Cupriavidus metallidurans CH34: one gene and its partners. The protein of the gene in region 2 binds, or shares a complex with, the protein of the main gene of each other region. Links are inferred from orthologs where the notes say so. Each region holds a gene or a part of one and is shown on either strand. Other genes may lie near its edges.

What was found.
Region 1: the proteins of accD (region 2) and accC are in contact, whole or in part, in a solved structure (PDB 8UXZ), measured with the Escherichia coli proteins. The link is inferred for Cupriavidus metallidurans CH34 from one-to-one orthologs.
Region 3: the proteins of accD (region 2) and RMET_RS05465 are in contact, whole or in part, in a solved structure (PDB 8UXZ), measured with the Escherichia coli proteins. The link is inferred for Cupriavidus metallidurans CH34 from one-to-one orthologs.
Region 4: the proteins of accD (region 2) and accB are in contact, whole or in part, in a solved structure (PDB 8UXZ), measured with the Escherichia coli proteins. The link is inferred for Cupriavidus metallidurans CH34 from one-to-one orthologs.

Annotation. Positions count from the first base shown.
Region 1 is NC_007973.1:3,320,677-3,328,278, reverse strand. The notes cover bases 4,657-7,602. They hold accC (acetyl-CoA carboxylase biotin carboxylase subunit), read right to left. Parts: upstream 6,841-7,602; coding sequence 5,473-6,840; downstream 4,657-5,472. Other genes in these bases: accB (acetyl-CoA carboxylase biotin carboxyl carrier protein), read right to left, coding at 6,955-7,416; prmA (50S ribosomal protein L11 methyltransferase), read right to left, coding at 4,657-5,430. Outside these bases: RMET_RS15390 (histone H1-like DNA-binding protein), read left to right, coding at 1-367; RMET_RS15385 (outer membrane lipoprotein), read right to left, coding at 659-1,126; RMET_RS15380 (carbohydrate kinase family protein), read right to left, coding at 1,192-2,139; tpx (thiol peroxidase), read right to left, coding at 2,242-2,742; RMET_RS15370 (DUF3426 domain-containing protein), read right to left, coding at 2,821-4,506; more of prmA, read right to left, coding at 4,516-4,656. UniProt on the Escherichia coli protein: This protein is a component of the acetyl coenzyme A carboxylase complex; first, biotin carboxylase catalyzes the carboxylation of the carrier protein and then the transcarboxylase transfers the carboxyl group to form malonyl-CoA.
Region 2 is NC_007973.1:2,674,278-2,681,696, forward strand. What follows is about bases 1-2,763. They hold accD (acetyl-CoA carboxylase, carboxyltransferase subunit beta), read right to left. Parts: upstream 1,937-2,763; coding sequence 1,064-1,936; downstream 1-1,063. Other genes in these bases: folC (bifunctional tetrahydrofolate synthase/dihydrofolate synthase), read right to left, coding at 1-985; trpA (tryptophan synthase subunit alpha), read right to left, coding at 2,130-2,763. Outside these bases: more of trpA, read right to left, coding at 2,764-2,927; RMET_RS12375 (DNA-methyltransferase), read right to left, coding at 2,939-3,874; trpB (tryptophan synthase subunit beta), read right to left, coding at 3,874-5,067; RMET_RS12385 (phosphoribosylanthranilate isomerase), read right to left, coding at 5,157-5,864; tRNA pseudouridine(38-40) synthase TruA, read right to left, coding at 5,842-6,672; RMET_RS12395 (FimV/HubP family polar landmark protein), read right to left, coding at 6,825-7,419.
Region 3 is NC_007973.1:1,175,250-1,182,830, forward strand. The notes cover bases 2,818-5,742. They hold RMET_RS05465 (acetyl-CoA carboxylase carboxyltransferase subunit alpha), read left to right. Parts: upstream 2,818-3,756; coding sequence 3,757-4,728; downstream 4,729-5,742. Other genes in these bases: cysS (cysteine--tRNA ligase), read left to right, coding at 2,818-2,827; RMET_RS05460 (DNA-3-methyladenine glycosylase family protein), read left to right, coding at 2,824-3,609; tilS (tRNA lysidine(34) synthetase TilS), read left to right, coding at 4,694-5,742. Also shown: RMET_RS05445 (peptidylprolyl isomerase), read right to left, coding at 1-420; RMET_RS05450 (tetratricopeptide repeat protein), read right to left, coding at 502-1,227; more of cysS, read left to right, coding at 1,439-2,817; more of tilS, read left to right, coding at 5,743-6,193; RMET_RS05475 (aspartate kinase), read left to right, coding at 6,372-7,581. UniProt on the Escherichia coli protein: Component of the acetyl coenzyme A carboxylase (ACC) complex. First, biotin carboxylase catalyzes the carboxylation of biotin on its carrier protein (BCCP) and then the CO(2) group is transferred by the carboxyltransferase to acetyl-CoA to form malonyl-CoA.
Region 4 is NC_007973.1:3,318,780-3,322,593, reverse strand. Bases 1-2,710 are described here. They hold accB (acetyl-CoA carboxylase biotin carboxyl carrier protein), read right to left. Parts: upstream 1,732-2,710; coding sequence 1,270-1,731; downstream 1-1,269. Other genes in these bases: RMET_RS15345 (TlpA family protein disulfide reductase), read right to left, coding at 2,709-2,710; aroQ (type II 3-dehydroquinate dehydratase), read right to left, coding at 1,991-2,479; accC (acetyl-CoA carboxylase biotin carboxylase subunit), read right to left, coding at 1-1,155. Outside these bases: more of RMET_RS15345, read right to left, coding at 2,711-3,251; RMET_RS15340 (hypothetical protein), read right to left, coding at 3,334-3,814. UniProt on the Escherichia coli protein: This protein is a component of the acetyl coenzyme A carboxylase complex; first, biotin carboxylase catalyzes the carboxylation of the carrier protein and then the transcarboxylase transfers the carboxyl group to form malonyl-CoA.

The DNA of each region.
Region 1 (7,602 bases), 650 kb from region 2 along the record:
TGCTGCCAAGAAGGTCGCAACCAAGAAGGTAGCCGCCAAGAAGGCAGCACCGGCCAAGAAGGCTGCAGTGAAGAAGGTTGCTGCCAAGAAGCCGGCCGCCAAGAAGGTCGTCGCCAAGAAGGCAGCACCGGCCAAGAAGGCCGCAGCCAAGAAGGTAGCCGCCAAGAAGCCGGCCGCCAAGAAGGCTGCTGCAAAGAAGCCGGCTGCCAAGAAGCCTGCTGCCAAGAAGGCTGCTGCGAAGAAGCCTGCTGCCAAGAAGGCTGCTGCGAAGCCTGCCGCTGCTCCTGCTGTTGCCCCCGCGGCCGCAGCCAAGACCGCGCTGAACCCGGCTGCAGCCTGGCCGTTCCCGACGGGCAACCGTCCGTAATCGCCTCGCACTCGTGCGAGCGATCACAACCGGGAATCGCCAGGGCACGCATCGCGTGCCGCACTGACCGGATACGGCGTATCCGGTCCGCAAGACGGCAGTCTTGCCAACCCGCCGATGGCATCCGTGCCCGGCGGGTTTTTTATTTCTGGGTGGACGTGCGAGAGCGGCGCCAGTCGGTCTGGATGACGATCAGGAGTAGCCAGGTCAGGGGCTCGCGCAAAAGCAAAACGCCGCGGCCTGACGGCACGCGGCGTTCGATTGCTGGGGTCGGGTCGACCAGCGCGTGACTTAGTGCGTAACGCGCGTCACGCCGCCCGAGGAGAGCAGCCGCACACGGTCGCCAGGGCGGAAGATCTCGTCCGCATCCTGCGTGATGGCGCGCATCTCGCCATTCTCCAGGCGTACGGTGATCTCCAGGCCGCGACGCTGCGCGATCTTGTTCTCGGCGGCGCTACCGGCCATGCCGCCCAGGATTGCGCCGAGCAGGCCTGCTGCGATGGCGCCATTGCCGCCGCCGATCGTGCTGCCGGCGGCAACACCACCGAGCGCGCCACCGGCAAGCGTGCCGGCGCCCGTGGCCTCGCCCTGGATCATGACGTCACGCACGCCTTCCACCACGCCGAAGCGCACGGTCTGCTCGCGCTGGGCCTGGCCACCCGTGTAGACGCTATTGGAGTTTGACTGGGTGGAACACCCGGCAAGCAGCGTCGCCGCTGCCAACACGGCGACGCCGCCGATACGTAGGATCTTGTTCATGACTTCTTCCCGTGAAAGATTCCGCGTTGCGTTGCTGTGCCGGGGGTGACGCACCCGGCACCAGATCAAGCGTAACGGTAACCAAAGACGGACTGGAAGCGGCTGCCGATTTCGTCGCAGGACATCCAGTGGTTCTGGGGACCCTGCTGGGCGATCTTGAGAGAGCCCATCAGCGAAGCGAGGCGGCCGGTGGTTTCCCAATCCATCCCGTTCTCGATGCCGTGGAGCAGGCCACCCCTGAACGCATCGCCGCATCCGGTGGGGTCGACCACACGTTCGGCGGGCACGGCGGGAATGGCGTACTGCTTGCCGTCGGCAAAGACGCTGGCGCCGCGCTCGCCGTGCGTCACGATGAACGCGCGGACCTTGGCGGCTACCTCTGCGCTGGTCCATGCGGTGCGTGACAGCAGGACCTGCGCTTCGTAGTCATTGACCGTCACGTAGCTGGCAAGTTCAATGAACTGCCGCAGGTCCTCGCCGTTGAACAGCGGCATGGCCTGACCCAGGTCGAAGATGAAGGGGATGCCCTCGGCGGCGAACTGCTGGGCATGGTGAAGCATGCCTTCACGGCTGTCCGGCGCGACGATGCCGACTGCCGGGCGGTTGCCCGTGGCCAGCGCGTCCTGCACCCGGTTCAGTTGCGACTGACCCATGGCGCCAGGGTGGAAGGCCGTGATCTGGTTGTTGTCCAGATCGGTCGTGATCATCGCCTGCGCGGTGAATGTCTCGGGCAGCACGCGGATATGGTCGGTGCGGATCTCGAGGTTGCGCAGGTACTGCAGATACGGTTCGGCGTCCTGGCCCACCGTGGCCATCACGATCGGGTCGCCGCCCAGCATTTTGAGCGTGTAGGCGATATTGCCCGCGCAGCCGCCAAACTCGCGGCGCATACCCGGCACCAGGAACGAGACGTTCAGCATGTGGATCTGGTCCGGCAGGATGTGTTCGCGGAAACGTCCGTCGAACGTCATGATGGTGTCGTATGCGACGGAGCCGCAGATCAGGCTGGACATTCTCTCTCCAAGGGCCCTGGCAAGGGCTGTAACAGATACGTTAATGAATTCCGCCCGTGCATGACGGGCGGAATGTTGAACTACTGTGCCGAATCAAACAAATTACTTCAATGCGGCGAGTGCGGCGTCGTAGTTCGGTTCCTGCTTGATTTCGGACACCAGTTCGCTGTACTTGACCGTGTCGTTCTCGTCCACCACGACCACGGCGCGAGCGCACACGCCGGCCAGCGGGCCGGTCTTGATGTCCACGCCGTAGGCGTTCTTGAACTCGGCGCCACGCATCGTCGACAGCGTCACCACGTTGGCCAGGCCTTCGGTGGTGCAGAAGCGGCCCATCGCGAACGGCAGGTCGGCCGAGATCGTCAGCACGACGGTGTTGTTCAGGTTGCCGGCGGCCTCGTTGAACTTGCGGGCAGATGCCTGGCACACGGGCGTATCGAGGCTCGGCACGATGTTCAGCACCTTGCGCTTGCCTGCGAAGTCGGCCAGCGAGACATCCTTCAGATCCTTGCCGACGAGCGAGAATGCGGGCGCCTTGTCGCCGCTATGAGGAAACTTGCCGCCAACTTCAATGGCGTTACCGCCGAGGGTCACATTGCTCATGGTCTCTCCTGTCTGGAATGGAATACGGCCAGCCGGTCCGATGCGCGCATCGACGGCATGGCAGGGGGGCGTTGGAACTCAGGGGTAGAAGATCAGCACGCGGTAGTTCGCTGCCGCCTGCTGCGTCCGGAATCGTACCCGAACCGGCAGTTCGCTGCCTGCGCGCAGGCCCGTGGTGGCAAAAGCGCGCTGGTCCGGCTGCAGGTAGTCAGCCGGCAGCAGCACGCGCCGCAGCAGCAACTGGTCCTGCAGGTCCGTCATCACGAGTTCGATGGCGGGCAGTGCCGTGGTGGCGCGGCCCTGGTTGCGCATGGTGACCGCGAGCAGATAAACGTCGTCGGACTCGTCCTGCTTTTGCAGTTGCGACGTGTCGATGCGCAGCGCCTCGAGATCGCGCCACGGCGGGACGCTGCAGCCGAATGGCTCACACGCGGCTTCCAGCACCGGGCGCAGTACCGGAATGTTTCCCGCGAGCTGGCTGCGTCCAAGGTAGGCGCCCTGGATGAGCACGCCGAGGCCGAGCACGACGACCGCCACGCGGGTCCAGAGACGTCGGCTACCCGGCAGCTTGCGTTTGGTGGTGGTAGCACTCGCCTGCTCGCGTTCGCGGGTGTGGCGAAGGAAATCGGGGGCGAAGCCGGGGCCGGTTACCGGTCCGGAATCGTCGCGCTGCCAGTGACGCGTGGTCGTCTCGCGGGCTACGGCATCGATCGTGCCGTCCCGCGATGTTGGTCCATGAGCGTTGCTGTCGGCGGCGTCCCTTGTCCAGGCTTCCGTTTCGGCGTCAGTCGGGTCTGCCGCGCGCAGATACTCGCTTGCACTGCGTACCGGTTCGGTGTGCGGGTGCGGGTGGGCTTCCGGCTGCGCGGCGTCGTCGGCGCTATCGCTGTCTGTGCTGTGCTCGCTACTGGTCGCGGCCGTCTGTGCCTCGCGCTGGGGGGGCGTTGGCCACATCGCCTTGGCGCTGTAGGCACCGGCTGGTGGCATTTCGCCCGGCGTCTTCGGCGCGAACGCTGCGGCCGGGTCGAGCGATGAGTGACGCGGCAATGCATCGTCATCGAACACGCCATGGTCCAGGGCAGGCCACGGCTCCGATGCTACTTGCGGTGGCGTGTCGACGTCGGTGGAGTCGGCGTCAGGCAGTGTTTCCTGACTCGCTTCGACCGGTGGCGTTTGTGTGGCGGCTTCAGTGTCTTTCGCCTCGTCGCCAGCTTCGGCAGCGGCGGGCGCGGCGCTTTCGCGCGTTTCGTCGGCCGCTTCCGGTTCGTTGGCCTCGACGGCCTCCGCGGGGGCCTCTTCCGTGGCCGTATCAGCCACTTGTCGATCGGCGCTAGTTTCCGGTTCTGCCACCGCCTCCGCTTTTACCTCGACTGCTTCTTCCCGCTCGGGCTCCGACATCATCGTCGTGGGCGAGTCGAGCGCGGGCACGTCGTAGCCTGGGTCGAAGCCCGGGTCGAACGGCGCTTCGTCCTCGCGCGCCTGGGCGACGGCCTGGGTCTGCTCCGCGTGAGCGAGCGCCGCAGCCAGCGTGACCGACGGTGCCGCAGCCGCAGGTGCCGGCGTGGGCGTGGAAGCGGGGGAGGATGTGGACGCACCAGCCGGCGCAGACGCCGCTGGCACCTCGATCAGGTGCTCGCGGGCGTCGAAGACAGTGTCGCACTGGCCGCAGCGGACCAGCCCCTGGCGCAGCCGCAACTGGTCCGCCACAAGCCGGAACGCGGTGCGGCAGGCCGGGCAGCGCGTGACGAGCTTGGCGGCGGCCATGATGGAAAATCAGGAACGGTCGGCGGGCGCGGCGGGGCGCGTGCCGTGCAGGCACACCCAGCCTTCCTCGCTGCGCCAGACCGACATGGGGATCCAGGGCGCGTAGGCGGCGGCCACTTCCTCGGCCTGCCGTTCGAGCACGCCAGACAGGATCAGGCGGCCGCCCGGCCGCACACGCGCGCTGAGCATCGCCGCCATCAGCTTGAGCGGATTCGACAAGATGTTGGCCACCACGAGGTCGTAGGTGGCCTCGGAGACCGACTCCGGCAGCGCGAAGCTGGCCTCCACGCGGTTGCGTTCAGCGTTGTAGCGCGACGCATCCACTGCGTTGGGGTCGATGTCGATCCCAACGGTGTCACCGGCGCCGAGCTTCTTCGCGACAATGGCCAGGATGCCCGAGCCACAGCCATAGTCGAGCACGGTTTCGCCGGCACGCACGTTGGCTTCCAGCCACTGCATGCACAGGCGCGTGGTCGGATGGCTGCCGGTGCCGAATGCCAGGCCCGGGTCGAGCTCCAGAATCACGGCGTCGGGGTCCGGCGCGTCGTGCCACGAAGGCACCACCCAGATCTTTTCACCGATGCGGATCGGTTCGAATTGCGACTGGGTCAGACGCACCCAGTCCTGGTCTTCCACGCCGCGCAGTGCGTACGGCGGCACCGGGTCGACCTTGAGCGCGTTAGCGGCCGCGGTCACCACGAGCGCGGGATCGGTCTCTTCATCGAAGAGCGCCACCACGCGCGAACGGTTCCACGCGAGCCGCGTCGGCTCCAGCCCGGGCTCTCCGAAGAGCGGCTGTTCGTCGGGCGTATCGGCATCGGCATCTTCCACCGATACCGACAGCGCGCCGAGGTCGAACAATGCGTCGGACCAGGCTTCCGCCTGCTCCTGCGCAATTTCGATCACACATTCCTGGAAAGCCACGGGATTCCTCTGTTACTGCTTTGCCGGCCGATTGGCCACGTTTCAGGCCTTTTCGCCCTGGACGTTGGCCTTTTGGGCCAGACGGTGTTCGAGATAGTGAATGCTGGTGCCGCCTTCCACGAAGTTGGCGTCGAGCATCAGGTCGCGGTGCAGCGGCACGTTGGTCAGGATGCCGTCCACCACCATTTCCGACAGCGCGATGCGCATGCGGGCGATGGCCTGGTCACGCGTCGCGCCATACGTGATGATCTTGCCGATCATCGAATCGTAGTTGGGCGGCACGAAGTAGCCGTCGTACGCATGGGAGTCTACGCGCACGCCGGGGCCACCGGGCATGTGCCAGGCGGTGATGCGGCCCGGCGACGGCGTGAACTTGAACGGGTCCTCGGCGTTGATCCGGCACTCGATCGCGTGGCCGCGCAGTTCCACGTCCTTCTGGCGGAGGCGCAGCTTCTCGCCGAAGGCGATGCGGATCTGCTCCTGCACGATGTCGATGCCCGTGATCATCTCGGTGACCGGGTGCTCGACCTGCACACGCGTGTTCATCTCGATGAAGTAGAACTCGTTGTTCTCGTACAGGAACTCGAACGTGCCGGCGCCACGGTAGCCGATCTTCTTGCAGGCCTCGGCGCAACGGTCGCCGATGCGCTCGATCAGGCGGCGCGGAATGTGCGGTGCCGGCGCTTCCTCGATCACCTTCTGGTGGCGGCGCTGCATCGAGCAGTCGCGTTCGCCCAGCCAGATGGCCTGCCGATGCTGGTCGGCCAGGATCTGGATTTCCACATGGCGCGGGTTCTCGAGGAACTTCTCCATGTAGACCTCGGGATTGCCGAAGGCGCGGCCGGCTTCCTCGCGCGTCATGTTGACGGCGTTGAGCAGGGCGGCTTCGGTGTGCACCACGCGCATGCCGCGGCCACCGCCGCCGCCAGCGGCCTTGATGATCACGGGGTAGCCCACGCGACGGGCCGTTGCCAGGATTTCCTTCGGGTCGTCGGGCAGTGCGCCATCGGAGCCGGGCACGCACGGCACGCCGGACTTGATCATGGCCTGCTTGGCCGACACCTTGTCACCCATCAGGCGGATGTTTTCGGAGGTCGGGCCGATGAACACGAAGCCGGATTTCTCCACGCGCTCGGCGAAGTCCGCGTTCTCGGACAGGAAGCCATAGCCCGGGTGGATCGCCTGGGCGTCGGTCACTTCGGCGGCCGAGATGATGGCCGGCATGTTCAGGTATGACAGCGGCGACGGGGCCGGGCCGATACAGACGGCTTCATCGGCCAGCTTGACGTACTTGGCGTCCTTGTCGGCTTCCGAGTACACCACCACGGTCTTGATGCCCAGCTCGCGGCAGGCGCGCTGGATGCGAAGGGCGATTTCACCGCGGTTCGCGATCAGAATTTTATCAAACATGGTCTCTCTCTGCGAGAACAGGGGCGGGCCCGGCGCACCGGCTTTCGGCGCGTCGGGCTGACGCATGCGGCAGGGCCATCGGGCCAGGCCGCGTCAGCGCCGGACGGGCCGGAATCAGCCGATCACGAACAGCGGCTGGCCGTATTCGACGGCCTGACCGTTTTCGACCAGGATTTCCTTGATCACGCCGGCCTTGTCGCACTCGATCTCGTTGAGCAGCTTCATGGCTTCGATGATGCAGACGGTCTGGCCTTCCTTGACGGTGTCGCCCACGTTGACGAACGGCGCGGCGCCCGGCGACGGCGCGCGGTAGAACGTGCCGACCATCGGCGAGGTCACCACGTGACCAGCCGGGACTTGCGGTGCTTCCGCAGCGGCGGCGGCCGGCGCGCCGGCAACGTTCACGGCCGGGGCGGCGGGCAGTTGCTGGTACTGGGGCATGGCCATCGGAGCGGCCATGACCTGCGGAGGTTGCTTGACGATACGTACCTTGCCTTCGCCCTCGGTCACTTCGAGTTCCGAAATGCCGGATTCGGCCACCAGGTCGATCAGCGTCTTCAGCTTGCGCAGGTCCATCTTCTTATCCTCCAGAATCGGGTTGTCCGGTCACGCTCCTGCTCGGAGGCGACGGCGGCGGTGAATCGTTGATTGGCTTGCCATGCGCGAGAGGCACGGCGGCAGCCCCTTGTTATCTCGTTCTTGCTTGAGGCGGTTTCAGAATGATTCTGGCATCGTTGCGGGTACCTGTACTTACTGCCTGCG
Region 2 (7,419 bases):
ACCCCATATTCTCAAGGTTCTGTCCAAGCGTCGCTGCGGCATGGGGGTTGTGCGCGACATCGAGGATCACGGCCGGTCGGCCCGGCAGCACCTGGAACCGTCCCGGCAACTCCACGAACGCCAGGCCGTTGCGCACTTCCTGCGCGCTCACAGGCAGGCGCGAACGCATGGCCTGCAGCGCGGCCAGCGCCGCAGATGCGTTGAGCAGCTGGTTGGCGCCACGCAATGCCGGGTAGCCCAGGCCATTCAGCTTGCGGTCGCGGCTGGCCCAGTCCCATTGCTGGCGTTCCTGGCCCTGCGCGGCCTGGTGGCGGAAATCGCGTCCCACGAGCCAGAGTTCGGCGCCGATCGCCTCGGCGTGATCGATCACCGACTGCGGTGGCAAGGGATCGCCGACGATCGCCGGCACGTGCGGGCGGAAGATGCCGGCCTTCTCGTAGCCGATCTTCTCACGTGTGTCGCCAAGGTACTGGGTGTGGTCGATATCCACACTCGTGATAATCGCGCAGTCCGTATCAATCACATTGACCGCATCCAGGCGGCCACCGAGACCGACTTCCAGAATGATCGCGTCGAGTCCGGCTTCGGCAAACATGTGGATGATCGCCAGCGTCGTGAACTCGAAATACGTCAGGCTGACCGGATCGGCAAAGCTCGTGCGTGCGCGCTCGACGGCCTCGAAATGCGGCAGAAGCTGGGCGTCCGTCGCCTGCTCGCCATTGAGGCGGGCACGCTCGTTGAACTGGATCAGGTGCGGCGAGGTATGCAGGCCCACCTTGTAGCCCGCTTCGAGCAGGATGCGCTCCAGGATCGCGCAGGTGGATCCCTTGCCGTTGGTACCGCCCACCGTGAAGACCACGGCGTCGATACGCAGGCCCAGCGCTTCCTTGACCCGCGTGATGCGGCTCAGGCCCATGTCGATGCCCACGGGGTGAGCGGTTTCAAGATGTGCGAGCCAGTCGGGGAGATTGTGGAAGATGGGCATACGGATTCAGAACTACAAAAGCAAAATGGCGCGGGTATTCGGCACCCGCGCCATTGTCCTGCAAATTTGCTTGCCGCGTCAGGCTACCGCGTCAGCCGGCTGCTTCTGCAGCAGCGCCAGCAGTTGCGCCAGTTCGGCGCGCAGGCGGCGGCGGTCCACGATCATGTCGATCGCGCCCTTCTGCATCAGGAACTCGGCACGCTGGAAGCCTTCCGGCAGCTTTTCGCGCACGGTCTGCTCGATCACACGCGGGCCGGCAAAACCGATCAGCGCCTTCGGCTCGGCGATGACCACATCGCCCAAGAACGCGAAGCTTGCCGAAACACCACCCATCGTCGGATCGGTCAGCACGCTGATGAACGGCAGCTTGGCATTCGAAAGCAGGTTCAGCATGGCCGTGGTCTTGGCCATCTGCATCAGCGACAGCAGGCTTTCCTGCATCCGCGCGCCACCGGTGGCAGTTACGCAGATGAACGGCACTTTCTGCTCCAGCGCCGCCTGGGCGCCACGGGCAAAACGCTCGCCCACTACCGAGCCCATCGAACCACCCATGAACTCGAACTCGAAGCAGGCCACGACCACGGGAATGGTGTGGATCGCGCCACCCATCACCACCATCGCGTCGGTCTCGCCGGTGTCATCCATGGCGGCCTTGATACGGTCCGGGTACTTCTTGGTGTCCTTGAACTTCAGGGCGTCCACCGGCACGATTTCCTGGCCGATTTCATAGCGGCCTTCGGCGTCGAGCAGCTTGTCCAGGCGCTCGCGCGAACCGATGCGCATATGGTGGTCGCACTTCGGGCAGACGTGAAGATTGGCCTCGACGTCGGTACGGTACAGCGTGGCCTCGCACGACGGGCACTTGACCCACAGCCCTTCCGGAATGCCCTTGCGGGTGGAGGGGTCGGTCTGTTGAATCTTGGGAGGCAGGAGTTTATCCAACCAGCTCATGAAAGCTCCTTTCGGATAACTGCCGTCCGCGCGCGGGCCTCCTTCGGGAGGGGCGAATACAGGAACGGCAGGGAATCAGGCCGCGAATTTACCATGCCCGGGCCATCGGACCGAAGCAAAACGCGCCATTTGTGCAGCAAGAATCATAAATGGCGCGATTTTCTCAGCGGTACGTCAAGCGTTGGACCAGAAATCAGGCGTCCAGTGCCTGGCGGATGTCGGCGATAAAGGCACGCAGGGAGTCCACGGCCTTCTCGCGCGGCGCATCCTCAAGCAACTGCACCAGGCGGCTGCCAATCACCACGGCGTCGGCCACGCTGCCGATGGCACGTGCGGTTTGCGCATCACGGATACCGAAACCCACGCCCACGGGCAGGTTCGCGTGCTGCTTGATCAGCGGCAGACGCGCAGCCACGCTCTCGAGGTCGAGCGTGGCCGAGCCGGTCACGCCCGTGAGCGACACGTAGTACAGATAGCCACTGGCCACCTTCGCCACCGCGGCGATACGGTCGTCGGTCGAGGTCGGCGCCAGCAGGAAGATCGGGTCCATCTGGTTCGCGCGCATCAGCGCGGCGAAAGACTCGCACTCTTCGGGCGGGTAGTCGACCACGAGCACGCCGTCCACGCCGGCCGCGCTGGCCGCCTTGGCGAAGGTTTCCTCACCCATGCGCTCGATCGGGTTGGCGTAGCCCATCAGCACTACCGGCGTGGTCGCGTTCGTCTTGCGGAACTCGGTCACCCAGGCCAGCACCTGCGTCAGCGAAACGCCCTGGGCCAGCGCGCGCTCGGAGGCGCGCTGAATCACGGGGCCGTCGGCCATCGGGTCCGAAAACGGCACGCCAAGCTCGATCACGTCGGCGCCGCCAGCCACGAGGGCGTGCATCAGGTCGACGGTCAACGCGGGAGCCGGATCGCCGGCGGTGATGAACGGAATCAGGCCCTTCTTCTGCTGCGCGGCCAGTGCCGCGAAAGTCTTCTGGATACGGGACATGTCAGTGGCAATCAGATAAGGCGTTGCACGGGCGATGCCGCTTCATTGGCATCGTCATTGGCGGCGTCGGCGGTATCGGCGACATCGGACGCTTGCGGCTTGAGCGGCGCATACACGGGCTGCGCGGCGGTCACGCGCTCGCGCACCAGGCCGGCGTACTCCGGATTCATCTCGAATCCGACGAAACTGCGGCCGTGCCGGACGCAAGCCACGGCGGTCGTGCCGCTGCCCGTGAATGGGTCGAGCACGATGCCGCCCGGCGGACAGCTGGACAGCACCATGCGCTCGACGATCTCGAGCGGCTTCTGCGTCGGATGGTCGGCCCGCTCCGGGTCCTGGCGGTGAATGCGCGGCACGCTCCACAGGTCCTTCGGGTTGTACCCCACCTCGAGCCATTTCTTGCCCTCGAAGCGCGGCCGGCTGCGCGCCTTCTTGGTCTCGGCGTCGTACGGAATCCGTACCGGATCGAGATCGAAGAAGTAGTCGCGCTGACGAGCGAAGAAACCGATGTTGTCGTGCACCGACGAGAACTTTCGCGTGGTGCCGCCCATGCTCGGCACGCGGCGATCCCAGATGATCTCGTTGATCATCGTCATGCGCCGCTTGAGCATGACGAACAGCTCGGGCGAGTACTGCCAGGTGCAGAACAGGTACAGCGTGCCGCGTGGCGCGATCTTGGGCACGATCGCGTCCATCCAGCGCTCCGACCACTCGAGATAGGCATCGCCCGACAGCAGGTCGGAATCGTTGCCGTAGTCCTTGCCAAGGCCATAGGGCGGGTCCGCCACGACCAGGTCGATCGAGCCGTCGGGGATACGCTTGATCCCTTCGAGCACGTCTTCCTGATAGAGGCGCATGGTTGCCGTATCGAGAATATCGAACGGTTCCGAGCCCGCCCCGCCCGCCTCGGACTGGGGCAGCGTCGTATTGGGAGGCAGCGTACGCATCAGAGCTTCAACCCCGCGCGTTCGGCCACGGTATGCATGTCCTTGTCGCCACGCCCGGACAGGTTCACGAGCAGCAGCTTGTCGCGGCCCAGCGTCGGCGCCAGCTTGCACGCATAGGCGATCGCATGGCTCGATTCGAGCGCTGGGATGATGCCTTCGATGCGGCAGCAGTCGTGAAACGCCTTGAGGGCCTCTTCGTCGGTGATCGGCACGTACTGCGCGCGGCCCATGTCCTTCAGCCACGCGTGCTCGGGGCCGACGCCGGGGTAGTCCAGGCCTGCCGACACCGAGTGCGTCTCGATGATCTGGCCGTTGGCGTCCTGCAGCAGATAGGTACGGTTGCCGTGCAGCACGCCCGGGGAACCGCCGATCAGCGCAGCAGCGTGGCGACCCGAATCCAGGCCATCACCGGCCGCTTCCACGCCGATCAACTGCACATCCTTGTGTTCGATATACGGATAGAAGATGCCCATCGCGTTCGAACCGCCGCCGACGCACGCGATCACGGCGTCGGGCTGGCGACCCGCGAGTTCGGGCATCTGCACCTTGGCTTCCTCGCCGATCACGCACTGGAAATCGCGCACCATCATCGGGTAGGGGTGCGGGCCGGCCACGGTGCCGATGATGTAGAACGTGGTCTCGACGTTGGTCACCCAGTCGCGCATCGCTTCATTGAGCGCGTCCTTGAGCGTGCGCGAGCCGCTTTCCACAGGCACCACGGTGGCGCCCAGCAGCTTCATGCGATAGACATTGGCCGCCTGGCGGCGCACGTCCTCGGAGCCCATGTAGACCACGCACTCCATGCCAAAGCGCGCCGCGATCGTGGCCGTGGCCACGCCATGCTGGCCCGCGCCGGTTTCGGCAATCACACGCTTCTTGCCCATGCGCTTGGCAAGCAGCGCCTGGCCGATCACGTTGTTGATCTTGTGCGCGCCAGTGTGGTTCAGGTCTTCGCGCTTGAGGTAGATCTGCGCGCCACCGAGCGTCTCGCTCCAGCGTTGCGCGTGATAGATCGGCGACGGGCGGCCAACGAAGTGCTTCAGTTCGCGGCGATACTCGGCGTCGAAATCAGGGTCCTTCTGGTATCGCGCGTAGGCGTCGCGCAACTCGTCCAGCGCGTGAACCAGGGTTTCGGAAACGAAGGTACCGCCATAGGGGCCAAAGTGGCCACGGGAATCGGGCAGGTCGTACATGTCCAGGCTCTCAGGAAGCGCGTCAGCCATGGGATGACGCGCGGGGTATCGGGGTCGGCGCGGCCGTGAGCCACGGAAGGCGGAGGGAATTATCCTGCGGATCGCCCTGCGTCGGCCTGTCGAACGGCGCGCACGAATGCGGCAATACGGGCGTGGTCTTTCACACCCTTGCTGGCCTCCACGCCGCTGCTGACATCCACAGCGTAGGGCCGCACGCGCTCAATCGCTCCAGCGACGTTTTGCGCGTTCAATCCACCACTCAAAACGATGCGAGGAGCGTCGTTTGCGCGGGGATTGGCAGGATTGGGCGGAAGCCATTGGGCAGGAATCAGGGTCCAGTCGAAAACGTGGCCGCCACCGCCATAGCCTTCCACGAAGGCATCGAGCAGCAGGCCGGAAGCGTCACGATATTGATTTGCGAATTCTACCAAATCGAGCCCCGGGCGGACACGTGCGGCACGCATGAATGGCAGCCGGCAGCGCCGGGCGATCTCGGTGCACTGCTGGGGCGTCTCGTCGCCGTGGAACTGAAGCAACGTCAACGGCACACGCTCGGCCACATGGGCCACCTCTTCGGCATCTGCATTGACGAACAGGCCAACCACGGACACGAACGGCGGCACCAGTTCGGCCAGGGCCGCGGCGTGGGCCACATCCACGTGGCGTGGGCTCCTGGCGTAGAAGACCAGACCGATCGCATCGGCACCGGCGTCCACGGCGGCGCGCACGTCCTCTTCGCGCGTCAGGCCGCAGATCTTGATGCGCGTGCGGGGCTCAAGCGCCATCGTGGCTGTCATCGACAAATACTCCGTGGAAGAAGCTGGCGGCCGGGTCCGCCTTGGGCAACTGGTATGGCTCAGGATACTTCACGTCGACCAGATAGAGCCCGTCCGGCATGAAGGTTGGCGCGGCCTTCTGGCGATTGCGCCCTTCCAGCACTTCCGCCATCCACTCGGCAGGATATCGGCCACGCCCCACCGCCACGAGGCAGCCCATCAGGTTACGCACCATGTGGTGCAGGAAGGCGCTGGCCCGGAAGCGCAGGAACACCCAGTTGCCATCCGCCTCGATCGTCACGTCGTACATCGTCTTGACGGGCGACTTGGCCTGGCATTCGGCGGCGCGAAACGCCGAGAAATCATGTTCGCCGAGCAGACATGCCGACGCCCGGCGCATCGCCTCGGTATCGAGCCGCTGCCCGTGCGGCAGCATCAGGTAACCGGCACGGCCGTGAATCATCGGTGCGCGATGCGGCCCCGTGTACAGCGCGTAGTAATACATGCGCTCGTAGGCCAGGAAGCGCGCGTGGAAGTTCTCGTCGACGGGCTCCGCCCACTGCAGCGCGATCGACGGAGGCAGGAAGGCGTTGACGCCGCGAACCCATGAAAAGCGGTCGCGGTCGAGTTCGGTGTCGAGGTGGATGACCTGCCCCAGCGCGTGCACACCTGCATCCGTCCGCCCGGCTACCGTGGTCAGCAGTCGCACGCCTGCGAAGCGCTCGATCGCGTCCTCGAGGTGGTCCTGCACGGTATTGCGATGGGGCTGCGACTGCCAGCCGGAGTAGGCCGAGCCGTCATAGTGGAGGCCGATGGCGATGCGGTTCACAGGCAAGAAACAGTTTCCTGATGGCACAAAAACAAAATGCGCCGGAAGGGACGCTTCCGGCGCATCGCTTCGGGTTGCGGCAAGGCATCTGCCGCAAACCCTGCATCATACCGACCTTTAGGGCGTGCCCCTCGGCCGTCTGTCGCAATGGATCAGGCCACCTCGCGCAGCAACGAGCGGGCTTCCTCCTGCAGGGAATCTTGCGATTGATCGACCACCTCCTGCAGCAGTTCGCGGGCACCTTCCTTGTCGCCGATCTCGATATAGGCGCGCGCCAGATCGAGCTTGATCTGCATATCGCGGCTGCCATCCATCGTGGTGACCGACAACGTGCTGGCGGACATGCCATTCGAATCGCCGTGCCTCCCCTCCGACGTCACGCGCGACAGATCGATCGGCTCGACGAGCTTGCCGCCCTGGAGCATCGTCGGCGCGGGCAGTGGCACCGTGGATTCGTCCAGTGACTGCGCCATACCGGACAGCGGCTTGGCGGAGTCCTGCTCCAGCTTTTCCGGATTCAGGTCCAGCGACAGGCTCGACATATCGAACTCAAGCGGACGCGAACGGGTCGGCGTATCGAGCGCCGGCACGCCAGCATCGTGACGTTCGTCGAGTGCGTCGTCGAGACGCACAGGCTCCGACTCGAGATCGTTACCGAATACCAGCGAAGCGGATTCGGGCGCCACGATGGGCTCCCCCGCCGCCGGTGCCGGGAAGGCATCGAGCGGCAAGGCCAAGTCCGGCATG
Region 3 (7,581 bases), 1.5 Mb from region 2 along the record:
ATTGACGAAGAACTGGGCGGTTGCCGAGTTCGGGTTCGACGTGCGTGCCATGGCGACGGTCCCGGCCTTGTTCTTCAGGCCGTTCTGCGATTCCAGCGCGATCGGCGCCAGCGTCGGCTTTTCCTTCATGTCGCGGTCGAAGCCACCGCCCTGAACCATGAAGCCGTTGATCACGCGATGGAAGATCGTGCCGGAATAGAAGCCGCTTTTTACGTAGCCCATGAAGTTGGCCACGGTCTTCGGGGCGGCATCGGGGTACAGCTCGATAGTGAACTTGCCGGCGCTCGTCACGAACTGCACGCGCTCGGTCTTCGGCGCGGCGGTGGCGGGGCTGGCGCCCTGGGCCATTGCGGCCAGCGGAGACAGGGCAGTGGCGGCGGCCATCAGGCCGGTCAGGACGATGCGGCGGGAAAGGATCATGTCTGGACTCCGGGTTGCAGGTCTGGCAGTCGGCAACGTCACTTGGACGTCGCCGGATAAGGCGTTGAATACTGTGCGAGTTCAGCGTGCGTCGGGCGTGCTGGCGGGCGGGGTAACCGGCGACGTGGCCGCCTTTGCCTTGCCCTTGACCGCCGCGGCGCCCGATGCCGGGGCGGGCATGGCGGATGGCGCGGATGCGGCGGCTGGCTGCAGTTCGCGTAGGCTCGCGGCGGCGCGCTTGTCGCCGGGGTTGCGGCGCGTTGCGTCGCCATAGGCCTGGACTGCCAGGGCCCGATAGACGTCGCCCAGGTTGCTATAGGAGAGCGCGTAGTCGGGCCGGGCCTCGATGGCCAGCAGCAGTTCGGCCTCCGCGCGCTTCAGGTCGCCGCGTTTTGCGTACAGCAGCGCCAGGTTATTGTGCGGCTCTGGCAGTTCGGGGAAATCTTGCGCCATCTCGGCAAAGGCCTTGATCGCATCGTCCTCGCGGCCGGCCTTGGCCATTGCCCATGCGCGCTGGAATCGAGCCTGCGCATTGCGCGGGTTGTCGGCCAGCACGCGGTCGAATCCGGCGATGGCGTCGTCATAGCGCTTCTCGTTGGCCGCCTTCTGCGCGGGCTTCATGCCGGGGTCCGCCGATTGCGGTCCGGTCGGCGCGGCCGGTGGCGGCGTCAGCGAAAGCGGCCCGTTCTGCGCGAACGCTGGCGCTGCGCTCAGCGCGGCGGCCATCGCCAGCGCGCTCGCCAGCGCGGAAAGGGGGCCGCCACGGCGGGACGAAACAATGGTCGGGATGGGCAGAGGCAGGCTCATGTAAGGGCGGTCCGTTATACTCCGCGGCATTCTAACAAAGCGGCGGGGCGTGGAGCACAGGTCGCAAGTTCGCGTGACATTGTCGGCAGCGCGTCCGGCCGCCGTTGATGGCTTCCGGTAAGATATGGGGCTCGCGCGCCATCGACATGCTTGTCAGCGCGCGGCAGTCTCGCTCGATGTCATCGACGCCGTATCCACTCACATCCGCTTCATGCAGCAATTGAACATCTACAACACGCTCGCGCGTGAAAAGCAGCCATTCGTGCCCATCGAACCCGGCAAGGTCCGCATGTATGTGTGCGGCATGACCGTGTACGACTACTGTCACGTTGGCCATGCGCGGGTGATGGTGGTGTTCGATATGGTGCACCGCTGGCTGCGCGCCGCCGGGTACGACGTGACGTACGTCCAGAACATCACTGATATCGATGACAAGATCATTCGTCGCGCCGCGGAGAACGGCGAGACGATCGGTCAGCTCACCACGCGTTTCATCCAGTACATGCACGAGGATGCCACGGCGCTGGGCGTGATCCGTCCCGACTATGAGCCGCGCGCGACCGAATACGTGCCGCAGATGCTCAATATCATCGAGAAACTCGAAGCCAAGGGCCTGGCCTACCAGGCGACGGACGGCGACGTGAACTACTCGGTGCGCAAGTTCCCGGGCTACGGCAAGCTGTCGGGCAAGTCGCTGGAAGATCTGCGCGCCGGCGAGCGCGTCAATGCCAACGATGCCAAGCAGGATCCGCTCGACTTCGTACTGTGGAAGTCGGCCAAGGCAACCGAGCCGCCCGAAAGCAAGTGGGACTCGAAGTGGGGCAGCGGCCGTCCGGGCTGGCATATCGAATGCTCGGCCATGAGCTGCACGCTGCTCGGTGAGCATTTCGATATTCACGGCGGCGGCGCGGACCTGCAGTTCCCGCACCACGAGAACGAGATCGCGCAATCGGAAGGGGCTTCCGGCAGGCCGTTCGTCAATATGTGGATGCACAACGGTTTCGTGCGTGTGAATGACGAGAAGATGTCGAAATCGCTCGGCAACTTCTTCACGATCCGCGACGTGCTGAAGGAGTACGACGCCGAAGTGGTGCGCTTCTTCATCCTGCGCGCGCACTATCGGAGCCCGCTGAACTATAGCGATGCCCACCTTGATGACGCACGCCACGCACTGACGCGCCTGTATACAGCGCTCAAGGAAACGCAGCCCGGCGGTTGCGCGGTGGATTGGGAAGAGTCTCACGCGAAGCGCTTTGCCGAAGCGATGAACGACGACTTCAACACGCCAATCGCCATGTCGGTGCTGTTCGACCTGGCCAGCGAGGTCAATCGCACCGGTTCCGTGGCCGCGGCGCATCAACTCAAGGCGCTCGGCGGCACGCTGGGTCTGCTTGAGCGCGATCCGCACACGTTCCTGCAAGGTGGTCATGTCGCCGGCAGCCTGAGCGGCGAGCAGATCGAAGCGCAGATCGCGGCCCGCCGTGCGGCCAAGGCCGCGCGCAATTTCGCCGAGGCCGACCGCATTCGCGCCGAATTGCTCGAAGCCGGCGTGGTGCTGGAAGACAAGCCAGGTGGTGCCACCGAGTGGAGGCGTGCTTGAACGCTGCCGCGCGCAAGCCGAAGGCGGTTGCACCTGCCCAGCCGAAGCCGGTGGCGGGGAAGGCTGCCGCCAAGGTCGCGCCAAAGGCCGGCGGCAAGCCCCGCAAATCGGACCTGCCCGAGGTGGATGCGGTACCCCTGCCGGTCGAAACCGTCGTCGACGCGGTGCGGCCCGCTTATTGGGACGAGGCGTGTGCTGACCTGATGAAGCGCGACCGCATCCTGCGCAAGATGATTCCTACCTATGGTCCGGCGCATCTGGTGTCGCGTGGCGATCCGTTCGTCACACTGGCGCGCTCGATCGTCGGCCAGCAGATATCGGTGAAGGCCGCGCAATCGGTCTGGGAACGGCTCGCCGCCAGGTGCCCGCGCCTGACGCCGGCGCAGTTCCTGAAATCCGGGTCCGAGGAGTTGGCTGGTTGCGGGTTGTCGAAGCGCAAGGCGGAGTACATCATTGATCTGGCCGACCACTTCAAGGCGGGGCGCGTGCACGTCAAGGAATGGGTGGCGATGGACGACGAGGCAGTGATCGCCGAGTTGACCCAGATCCGCGGCATCGGACGCTGGACGGCGGAGATGTTCCTGATGTTCAATCTGATGCGACCCAACGTGCTGCCGCTCGACGATGTCGGGCTGATCAACGCGATCTCCACCAACTACTTCAGCGGAGAACCGGTGACACGTAGTGAGGCACGCGAGGTGGCCGCCAACTGGGAGCCGTGGCGAACGGTGGCGACGTGGTACATGTGGCGCAGTCTGGACCCCCTGCCAGTGACGTATTAGGAATGCGGCAGGAGTGCGGTAGGGTAAATTTGGAGCAAAAACGGCGTTAATTTCTGCGATTTGTGCGCAAAAATCAACTTCCTGGGCGGTCGGAAACGGTATTTTTTCCGGTAGAATGCGCCCCTTCACAGACAGGTCCGCGTTTTTATGAAAACCACCTTCCTGGATTTCGAGCAGCCGATTGCCGAGCTCGAGGCAAAGATCGAAGAACTGCGTTTTGTGCAGGACGACTCGGCTGTCGATATTTCCGAAGAGATTTCCCGGCTGGCCGGCAAGAGCCAGCAGCTGACCAAGGACATCTACGCCAACCTGACCCCGTGGCAGGTGGCGCAGATCGCGCGCCATCCGCAGCGTCCGTACACGCTGGACTATGTGCGCGAGATCTTCACCGACTTCCATGAACTGCACGGCGACCGTGCGTTTGCCGACGATCTGTCGATCGTGGGCGGTCTGGCGCGCTTCAACGGCCAGGCTTGCATGGTGATCGGTCATCAGAAGGGCCGCGACACGAAGGAACGCGCGCTGCGTAACTTCGGCATGTCGAAGCCCGAGGGATACCGCAAGGCCAAGCGCCTGATGGAGCTGGCTGACAAGTTCGGCCTGCCGATCTTCACGTTCGTCGACACGCCGGGGGCATTCCCGGGCATCGACGCCGAAGAGCGTGGCCAGTCCGAGGCCATCGGCCACAACCTTTATGTCATGGCCGGCCTGAAGGTGCCTCTGATCGCGACGATCATCGGTGAGGGCGGTTCGGGTGGCGCGCTGGCGATCGCCGTCGGCGACGTGGTGCAGATGCTCCAGTTCGCAACCTACGCAGTGATTTCGCCGGAAGGCTGCGCGTCGATTCTCTGGAAGACTGCCGAGAAGGCGCCTGAAGCCGCCGAGGCACTGGGTCTGACGGCTCATCGACTGAAGGCGCTGGGCCTGATCGACAAGATCGTGAGCGAGCCGCTGGGTGGCGCGCATCGCGATGCGAAGGGCATGGCGACGATGCTCAAGCGCTCGCTGGCCGAATCGCTGCGCCAGTTCCAGGGCATGAGCGTCAAGGAACTGCAGGCGCGTCGTCACGAGCGACTGATGGCCTATGGCAAGTTCAAGGAAACCGGCGCCCAGGAATGATGTGAGCGCAGGGAATTCGACGCAACTGATCGCGCGTCTGACCGACAAGGTCGCACAGGCTCTACAGGCCAGTGCGACCTTTGTTGTTTCTGGCGATAGGCGGTTGGAGACTGGTAGCCAACGGGCTGCCGACGGGCAGCCCGTGACCGTCGCGGTGGCGCTGTCAGGTGGCCGTGACTCCGTGGCGCTGCTCCATGCCACGCGGGAAGCCCTGGCCGCCACGTGGCCGCTTGCGCGTCTGGTGGCGCTGCACGTGCACCATGGCCTGCAGGCGCAGGCTGATGACTGGGACCGATTCTGCACCGCGCGGTGCGGCGATCTGCAGGTGCCCTTGAGCAGCGCGCGCGTGACGGTGCAGGCGGCGACGGGCGAGGGCATAGAGGCCGCGGCGCGGCGAGCTCGCCATGAGGCGCTGGGCAGGATGTGTCGCGAGCAGGGCGCACGGCTGCTGCTGTTCGCGCATCATCGTGACGATCAGGTGGAAACCGTGCTGCTGCGGCTGTTCCGTGGAACGGGTGTGGCCGGCATGGCTGGAATGCCCGCGCGACGCCCGCTCGATGAACGGGGCGACATTCAACTGGTGCGGCCATGGCTCGGTGTGACACGCGCCGAGATCGACGATTACTGCGCGTGGCAGGGGTTGCGCTGGATCGACGATCCCTCGAACGCGGACACGCGTTTCGCGCGCAATGCGCTGCGCGCGCAATTGCCTGCACTATTACAGGCGTTTCCGGCCCTCTATGAGAACGTGGCCCAGGCCGCCACGCATTTCGCACAGGCGGCCGGCATGCTCGATGCGCTGGCCGCGCAATCGCTGGCTTCGCTGGTCTGCGCCGGGCGCGATGCCGACACCATTTCAGAACTTGATCTCGCGGGCCTGCGCGCCTTGCCATCCGAGCACGCGGATGCCGTGCTGCGCCACTGGCTGCGCGATCTCGGCACCCAGTCGCCGTCGACGGCGCGCCTGGCCGCGATGCGGGCCCAACTCATCCAGCATCAAGGTGGCGAGCCGGCCATCGCGCACGATGGCCTGGTGTTGCGTCGTTTCCGTGACCGGCTGCTGGCCTGCCCAGCCGTGTCCGCTGGAATGCCGGCGCCGTTTGCATTCGAGTGGCGCGGCGAATCGCGCATCGTAGTGCCGGCATGGCGTGGCGAACTGCACTTCGAGCGTGATGACACCTTTGGTGTGCCCGAGTCTGTGCTGCGCGTGCCGTTGAGGCTGGCTGGCAGGGTAGGGGGCGAGCGCATCGTCCTGCGTCCGGGTGGCCCGGCGCGAGCGCTGAAACAGGCCTATCAGGAGGCGGATATTCCCGCATGGCGGCGAGCGCATCTGCCGCTGCTATGGAGTGCCGATGTGCTGGTCCTGGCGGCCGGTTTGGGCATGCATCGTCGCTGGCCCAACGATGCGCCACATGCCCCGCGGTGGCGCGTGGAGTGGCTCGCACGGCCCGATCTGCGCGGCTAATCTCACGGTTTTCGGCGAAAAATGGGGACAGTATCATTTCGGCTTGTGAATTATTTTCACAAGAAAATGATGCAAAATCTGCGGTGTTTTTGCCGGATTTCCCCCCTTTGGCCTTTACGGGCAGCCACTCTTCGTGTAATTTCATTGGCTTTGCACAATCGCTGGCGTCGATAAGAAGATGGCTCTCATCGTTCACAAATACGGCGGCACTTCGATGGGTTCCACGGAACGCATCAAGAATGTCGCCAAGCGCGTGGCCAAGTGGCACCGCGCCGGTCACCGCGTTGTCGTGGTGCCTTCGGCCATGTCGGGCGAAACCAATCGCCTGCTGGGCCTTGCCAAGGAAATCTCCGCGCAGCCGGACCCGCGTGAACTCGATATGCTGGCGTCGACCGGCGAGCAGGCCAGCGTGGCCCTGCTGGCCATCGCGCTGCACGGCGAAGGCATCGACGCGGTCAGCTACACGGGCTGGCAGGTGCCGGTGAAGACGGACTCGTCCTATACCAAGGCCCGCATCGAATCGATCGATGACGAGCGCATCCTGGGTGACCTCGACGCCGGCAAGGTGGTCGTGGTCACGGGTTTCCAGGGCATCGACGGCGACGGCAACATCACGACACTGGGTCGCGGCGGTTCAGATACCTCGGCCGTGGCCATTGCCGCGGCGATTGAAGCCGACGAGTGCCTGATCTATACCGACGTGGATGGCGTGTACACGACCGATCCGCGCGTGGTCGAGGACGCCCGCCGCCTGGACCAAATCACCTTCGAGGAAATGCTGGAAATGGCCAGCCTGGGTTCGAAGGTTCTGCAGATCCGTTCGGTGGAGTTTGCCGGCAAATATCGCGTGAAGACGCGCGTGCTGTCGTCGCTGACCGACCCCCTGATGCCGCTCGAACAGGAAATGCATTCGGGCACGCTGATTACTTTTGAGGAAGAGTCTGAAATGGAAGCAGCCGTCATCTCCGGCATCGCCTTTGCCCGTGACGAAGCCAAGATCACTGTCCTTGGCGTGCCGGACAAGCCGGGCATCGCCTACCAGATCCTGGGCCCGATCGCCGACGCCAACATCGACGTCGACATGATCATCCAGAACCAGTCCGTGGACGGCAAGACCGACTTCACGTTCACCGTGCCGCGCGGTGACTACCAGCGTGCGCTGACGATCCTGAACGACAACGTGAAGGGCCATATTGGCGCCGAGAGCGTGTCGGGCGATCCGAAGGTGTCGAAGGTCTCGGTGGTGGGCGTGGGTATGCGCTCGCACGTGGGCATCGCCAGCAAGATGTTCCGCACGCTGTCGGAAGAGGGCATCAACATCCAGATGATCTCCACGTCGGAAATCAAGATCTCGGTGCTGATCGACGAGAAGTACATGGAGCTCGCCG
Region 4 (3,814 bases), 650 kb from region 2 along the record:
GATCATCGAATCGTAGTTGGGCGGCACGAAGTAGCCGTCGTACGCATGGGAGTCTACGCGCACGCCGGGGCCACCGGGCATGTGCCAGGCGGTGATGCGGCCCGGCGACGGCGTGAACTTGAACGGGTCCTCGGCGTTGATCCGGCACTCGATCGCGTGGCCGCGCAGTTCCACGTCCTTCTGGCGGAGGCGCAGCTTCTCGCCGAAGGCGATGCGGATCTGCTCCTGCACGATGTCGATGCCCGTGATCATCTCGGTGACCGGGTGCTCGACCTGCACACGCGTGTTCATCTCGATGAAGTAGAACTCGTTGTTCTCGTACAGGAACTCGAACGTGCCGGCGCCACGGTAGCCGATCTTCTTGCAGGCCTCGGCGCAACGGTCGCCGATGCGCTCGATCAGGCGGCGCGGAATGTGCGGTGCCGGCGCTTCCTCGATCACCTTCTGGTGGCGGCGCTGCATCGAGCAGTCGCGTTCGCCCAGCCAGATGGCCTGCCGATGCTGGTCGGCCAGGATCTGGATTTCCACATGGCGCGGGTTCTCGAGGAACTTCTCCATGTAGACCTCGGGATTGCCGAAGGCGCGGCCGGCTTCCTCGCGCGTCATGTTGACGGCGTTGAGCAGGGCGGCTTCGGTGTGCACCACGCGCATGCCGCGGCCACCGCCGCCGCCAGCGGCCTTGATGATCACGGGGTAGCCCACGCGACGGGCCGTTGCCAGGATTTCCTTCGGGTCGTCGGGCAGTGCGCCATCGGAGCCGGGCACGCACGGCACGCCGGACTTGATCATGGCCTGCTTGGCCGACACCTTGTCACCCATCAGGCGGATGTTTTCGGAGGTCGGGCCGATGAACACGAAGCCGGATTTCTCCACGCGCTCGGCGAAGTCCGCGTTCTCGGACAGGAAGCCATAGCCCGGGTGGATCGCCTGGGCGTCGGTCACTTCGGCGGCCGAGATGATGGCCGGCATGTTCAGGTATGACAGCGGCGACGGGGCCGGGCCGATACAGACGGCTTCATCGGCCAGCTTGACGTACTTGGCGTCCTTGTCGGCTTCCGAGTACACCACCACGGTCTTGATGCCCAGCTCGCGGCAGGCGCGCTGGATGCGAAGGGCGATTTCACCGCGGTTCGCGATCAGAATTTTATCAAACATGGTCTCTCTCTGCGAGAACAGGGGCGGGCCCGGCGCACCGGCTTTCGGCGCGTCGGGCTGACGCATGCGGCAGGGCCATCGGGCCAGGCCGCGTCAGCGCCGGACGGGCCGGAATCAGCCGATCACGAACAGCGGCTGGCCGTATTCGACGGCCTGACCGTTTTCGACCAGGATTTCCTTGATCACGCCGGCCTTGTCGCACTCGATCTCGTTGAGCAGCTTCATGGCTTCGATGATGCAGACGGTCTGGCCTTCCTTGACGGTGTCGCCCACGTTGACGAACGGCGCGGCGCCCGGCGACGGCGCGCGGTAGAACGTGCCGACCATCGGCGAGGTCACCACGTGACCAGCCGGGACTTGCGGTGCTTCCGCAGCGGCGGCGGCCGGCGCGCCGGCAACGTTCACGGCCGGGGCGGCGGGCAGTTGCTGGTACTGGGGCATGGCCATCGGAGCGGCCATGACCTGCGGAGGTTGCTTGACGATACGTACCTTGCCTTCGCCCTCGGTCACTTCGAGTTCCGAAATGCCGGATTCGGCCACCAGGTCGATCAGCGTCTTCAGCTTGCGCAGGTCCATCTTCTTATCCTCCAGAATCGGGTTGTCCGGTCACGCTCCTGCTCGGAGGCGACGGCGGCGGTGAATCGTTGATTGGCTTGCCATGCGCGAGAGGCACGGCGGCAGCCCCTTGTTATCTCGTTCTTGCTTGAGGCGGTTTCAGAATGATTCTGGCATCGTTGCGGGTACCTGTACTTACTGCCTGCGGCCCCGCGCCTGGCCAGAACCGCTTCGCTTCATTCTGAAACAGCCTCCCGGGTGCGGCTTGATCTTTGCGGCGTTAGCCAGATGATGCGGTCTGTTCCTGTGCAAGCGCGTAATCCAGCGCCAGCAGATAACCCTGCCAGCCCAGGCCGCATATCACCCCGATCGCCTGATCAGAGAAATAGGAGTGATGACGGAACGGCTCGCGGCGATGCACATTGGACAGATGCACCTCGACGAAGGGAATGGCCACGCCAGCGAGCGCATCGCGCATGGCCACACTCGTATGGGTATAGGCCGCCGGATTGATGATGATGAAGTCCACCCCCTCGCCACGCGCTGCCTGAATGCGGTCCACGAGGGCTCCCTCGTGATTCGACTGGAACGTATCCAACTCGATGCCCGCTTCGGCCGCGCGCTTGGCCAGCGCTTCGTTGATATCGTCCAGCGTCGTGTGTCCGTACGTCTGCGGCTCGCGCGTCCCGAGCAAATTGAGGTTCGGACCATGCAGAACCAGCACCTTGCGGTAACGGACGGGGCGGCTGACGGCAGGAGTAGAAGACACGGCGGCTCGACCAGATCAACGAAATTGCGCGGAGATTACCGTAGCTTAGAGGGATTTGTCTAGCGTGGGATACAAGGCGAAATGTCGATCCGGGGTCATATCACAGCCGTCGAGTGCCTTTTGAGTCGCAAACCGCTGTCGGCTGAGGGTTTGTCCGCACGTTCGAGGCCAATTGATGAACGTTCGGCTTCAGATCGATGAAATTCGGTTGGTTTGGCCTTGCGCGGGATCAAGCCCCAGGCAGTACCGCGCGGAGCTCGTCGGCATGCACGCGGCCCATCTTGCGGTACTTCACAGTGCCGTCAGGCGTGATGACGACCGTGAACGGCAACCCGCCCTGGGTGTTGCCAAAGGTCCGGGACAGTTCCGTGCCGGCAAAGCCAGCCACCGTGAGCGGGTACGCCACCGGCACCTTCTTCAGGAAATCCTGGATATTGCTGGCCGAATCGATACCGATGCCGACGAATTCCACGTTGCGGGGGGCATATTCGCCGTGCAGCGCGGTCAGCTCGGGCATTTCCTCGACGCAGGGGCCACACCAGGGTGCCCAGAAATTGACCACCAGAGTCTTGCCACGGAACTTCGACAGATCGACCTCCGCACCAGCCGGGTCCGGCATCTTGGTATGGAACAGCGTTTCCACTGCCTGATCCGAAACGGCCTTCGGCGCCAGCGCGAAGTGGGCCACCAGCGCGCCGGCGGCCGCTGCGACGATGGCGATGATGATCCACAAGACAAAGGGCGAACGGCGGGTGGGAGCAGATGCGGTCATGTTCGGGCGGCGAAGAGGACAGTTCTAATTAGATAACGGGCGATTGAGGCGATAGGCCAGGGCTGACACCGGGGCCGGATGCTCATTCCCCGGCGTCGGTCGAGGCAATGAGCGTGCGTACGGCGTCGGCATCGGCGCGGGCCACGCGCCCGGAAGCGTCGGCCTTGACCGCGCCGCGTGCATCGTCGGCATCATACAGCGCAAGGTGAATTCCGACTGGGGCACCCAATGTGGCGCGAACTTCTCCTGCGAGCGTGCGGGCCTCGCGAGTGGCCGGCCACTGGCCGCGCCACAGAAAGCTGAGCGTTTCGACATCCCCACGGCCGGCAAAGTGCCGGCTTTCGCTGGTGTCGAAATCCACGCCGGCATTGAGCAGGTGCAGCGCCACATCCTTGGGGCTGTCGCAGAAGCACTGTATATAGACGTCCGAGTGCTCGGTGGCCGTGCCGTTTAGTACCGCGCCCACCAGATAGGGGCGAAATGCGGCCAGGTCGTCCATCGCCAGCAGCGCCAGCTGGCGCATCAGCGCCAGGATGCGCGGCTGGTGGTCGCCGTGGAACAGC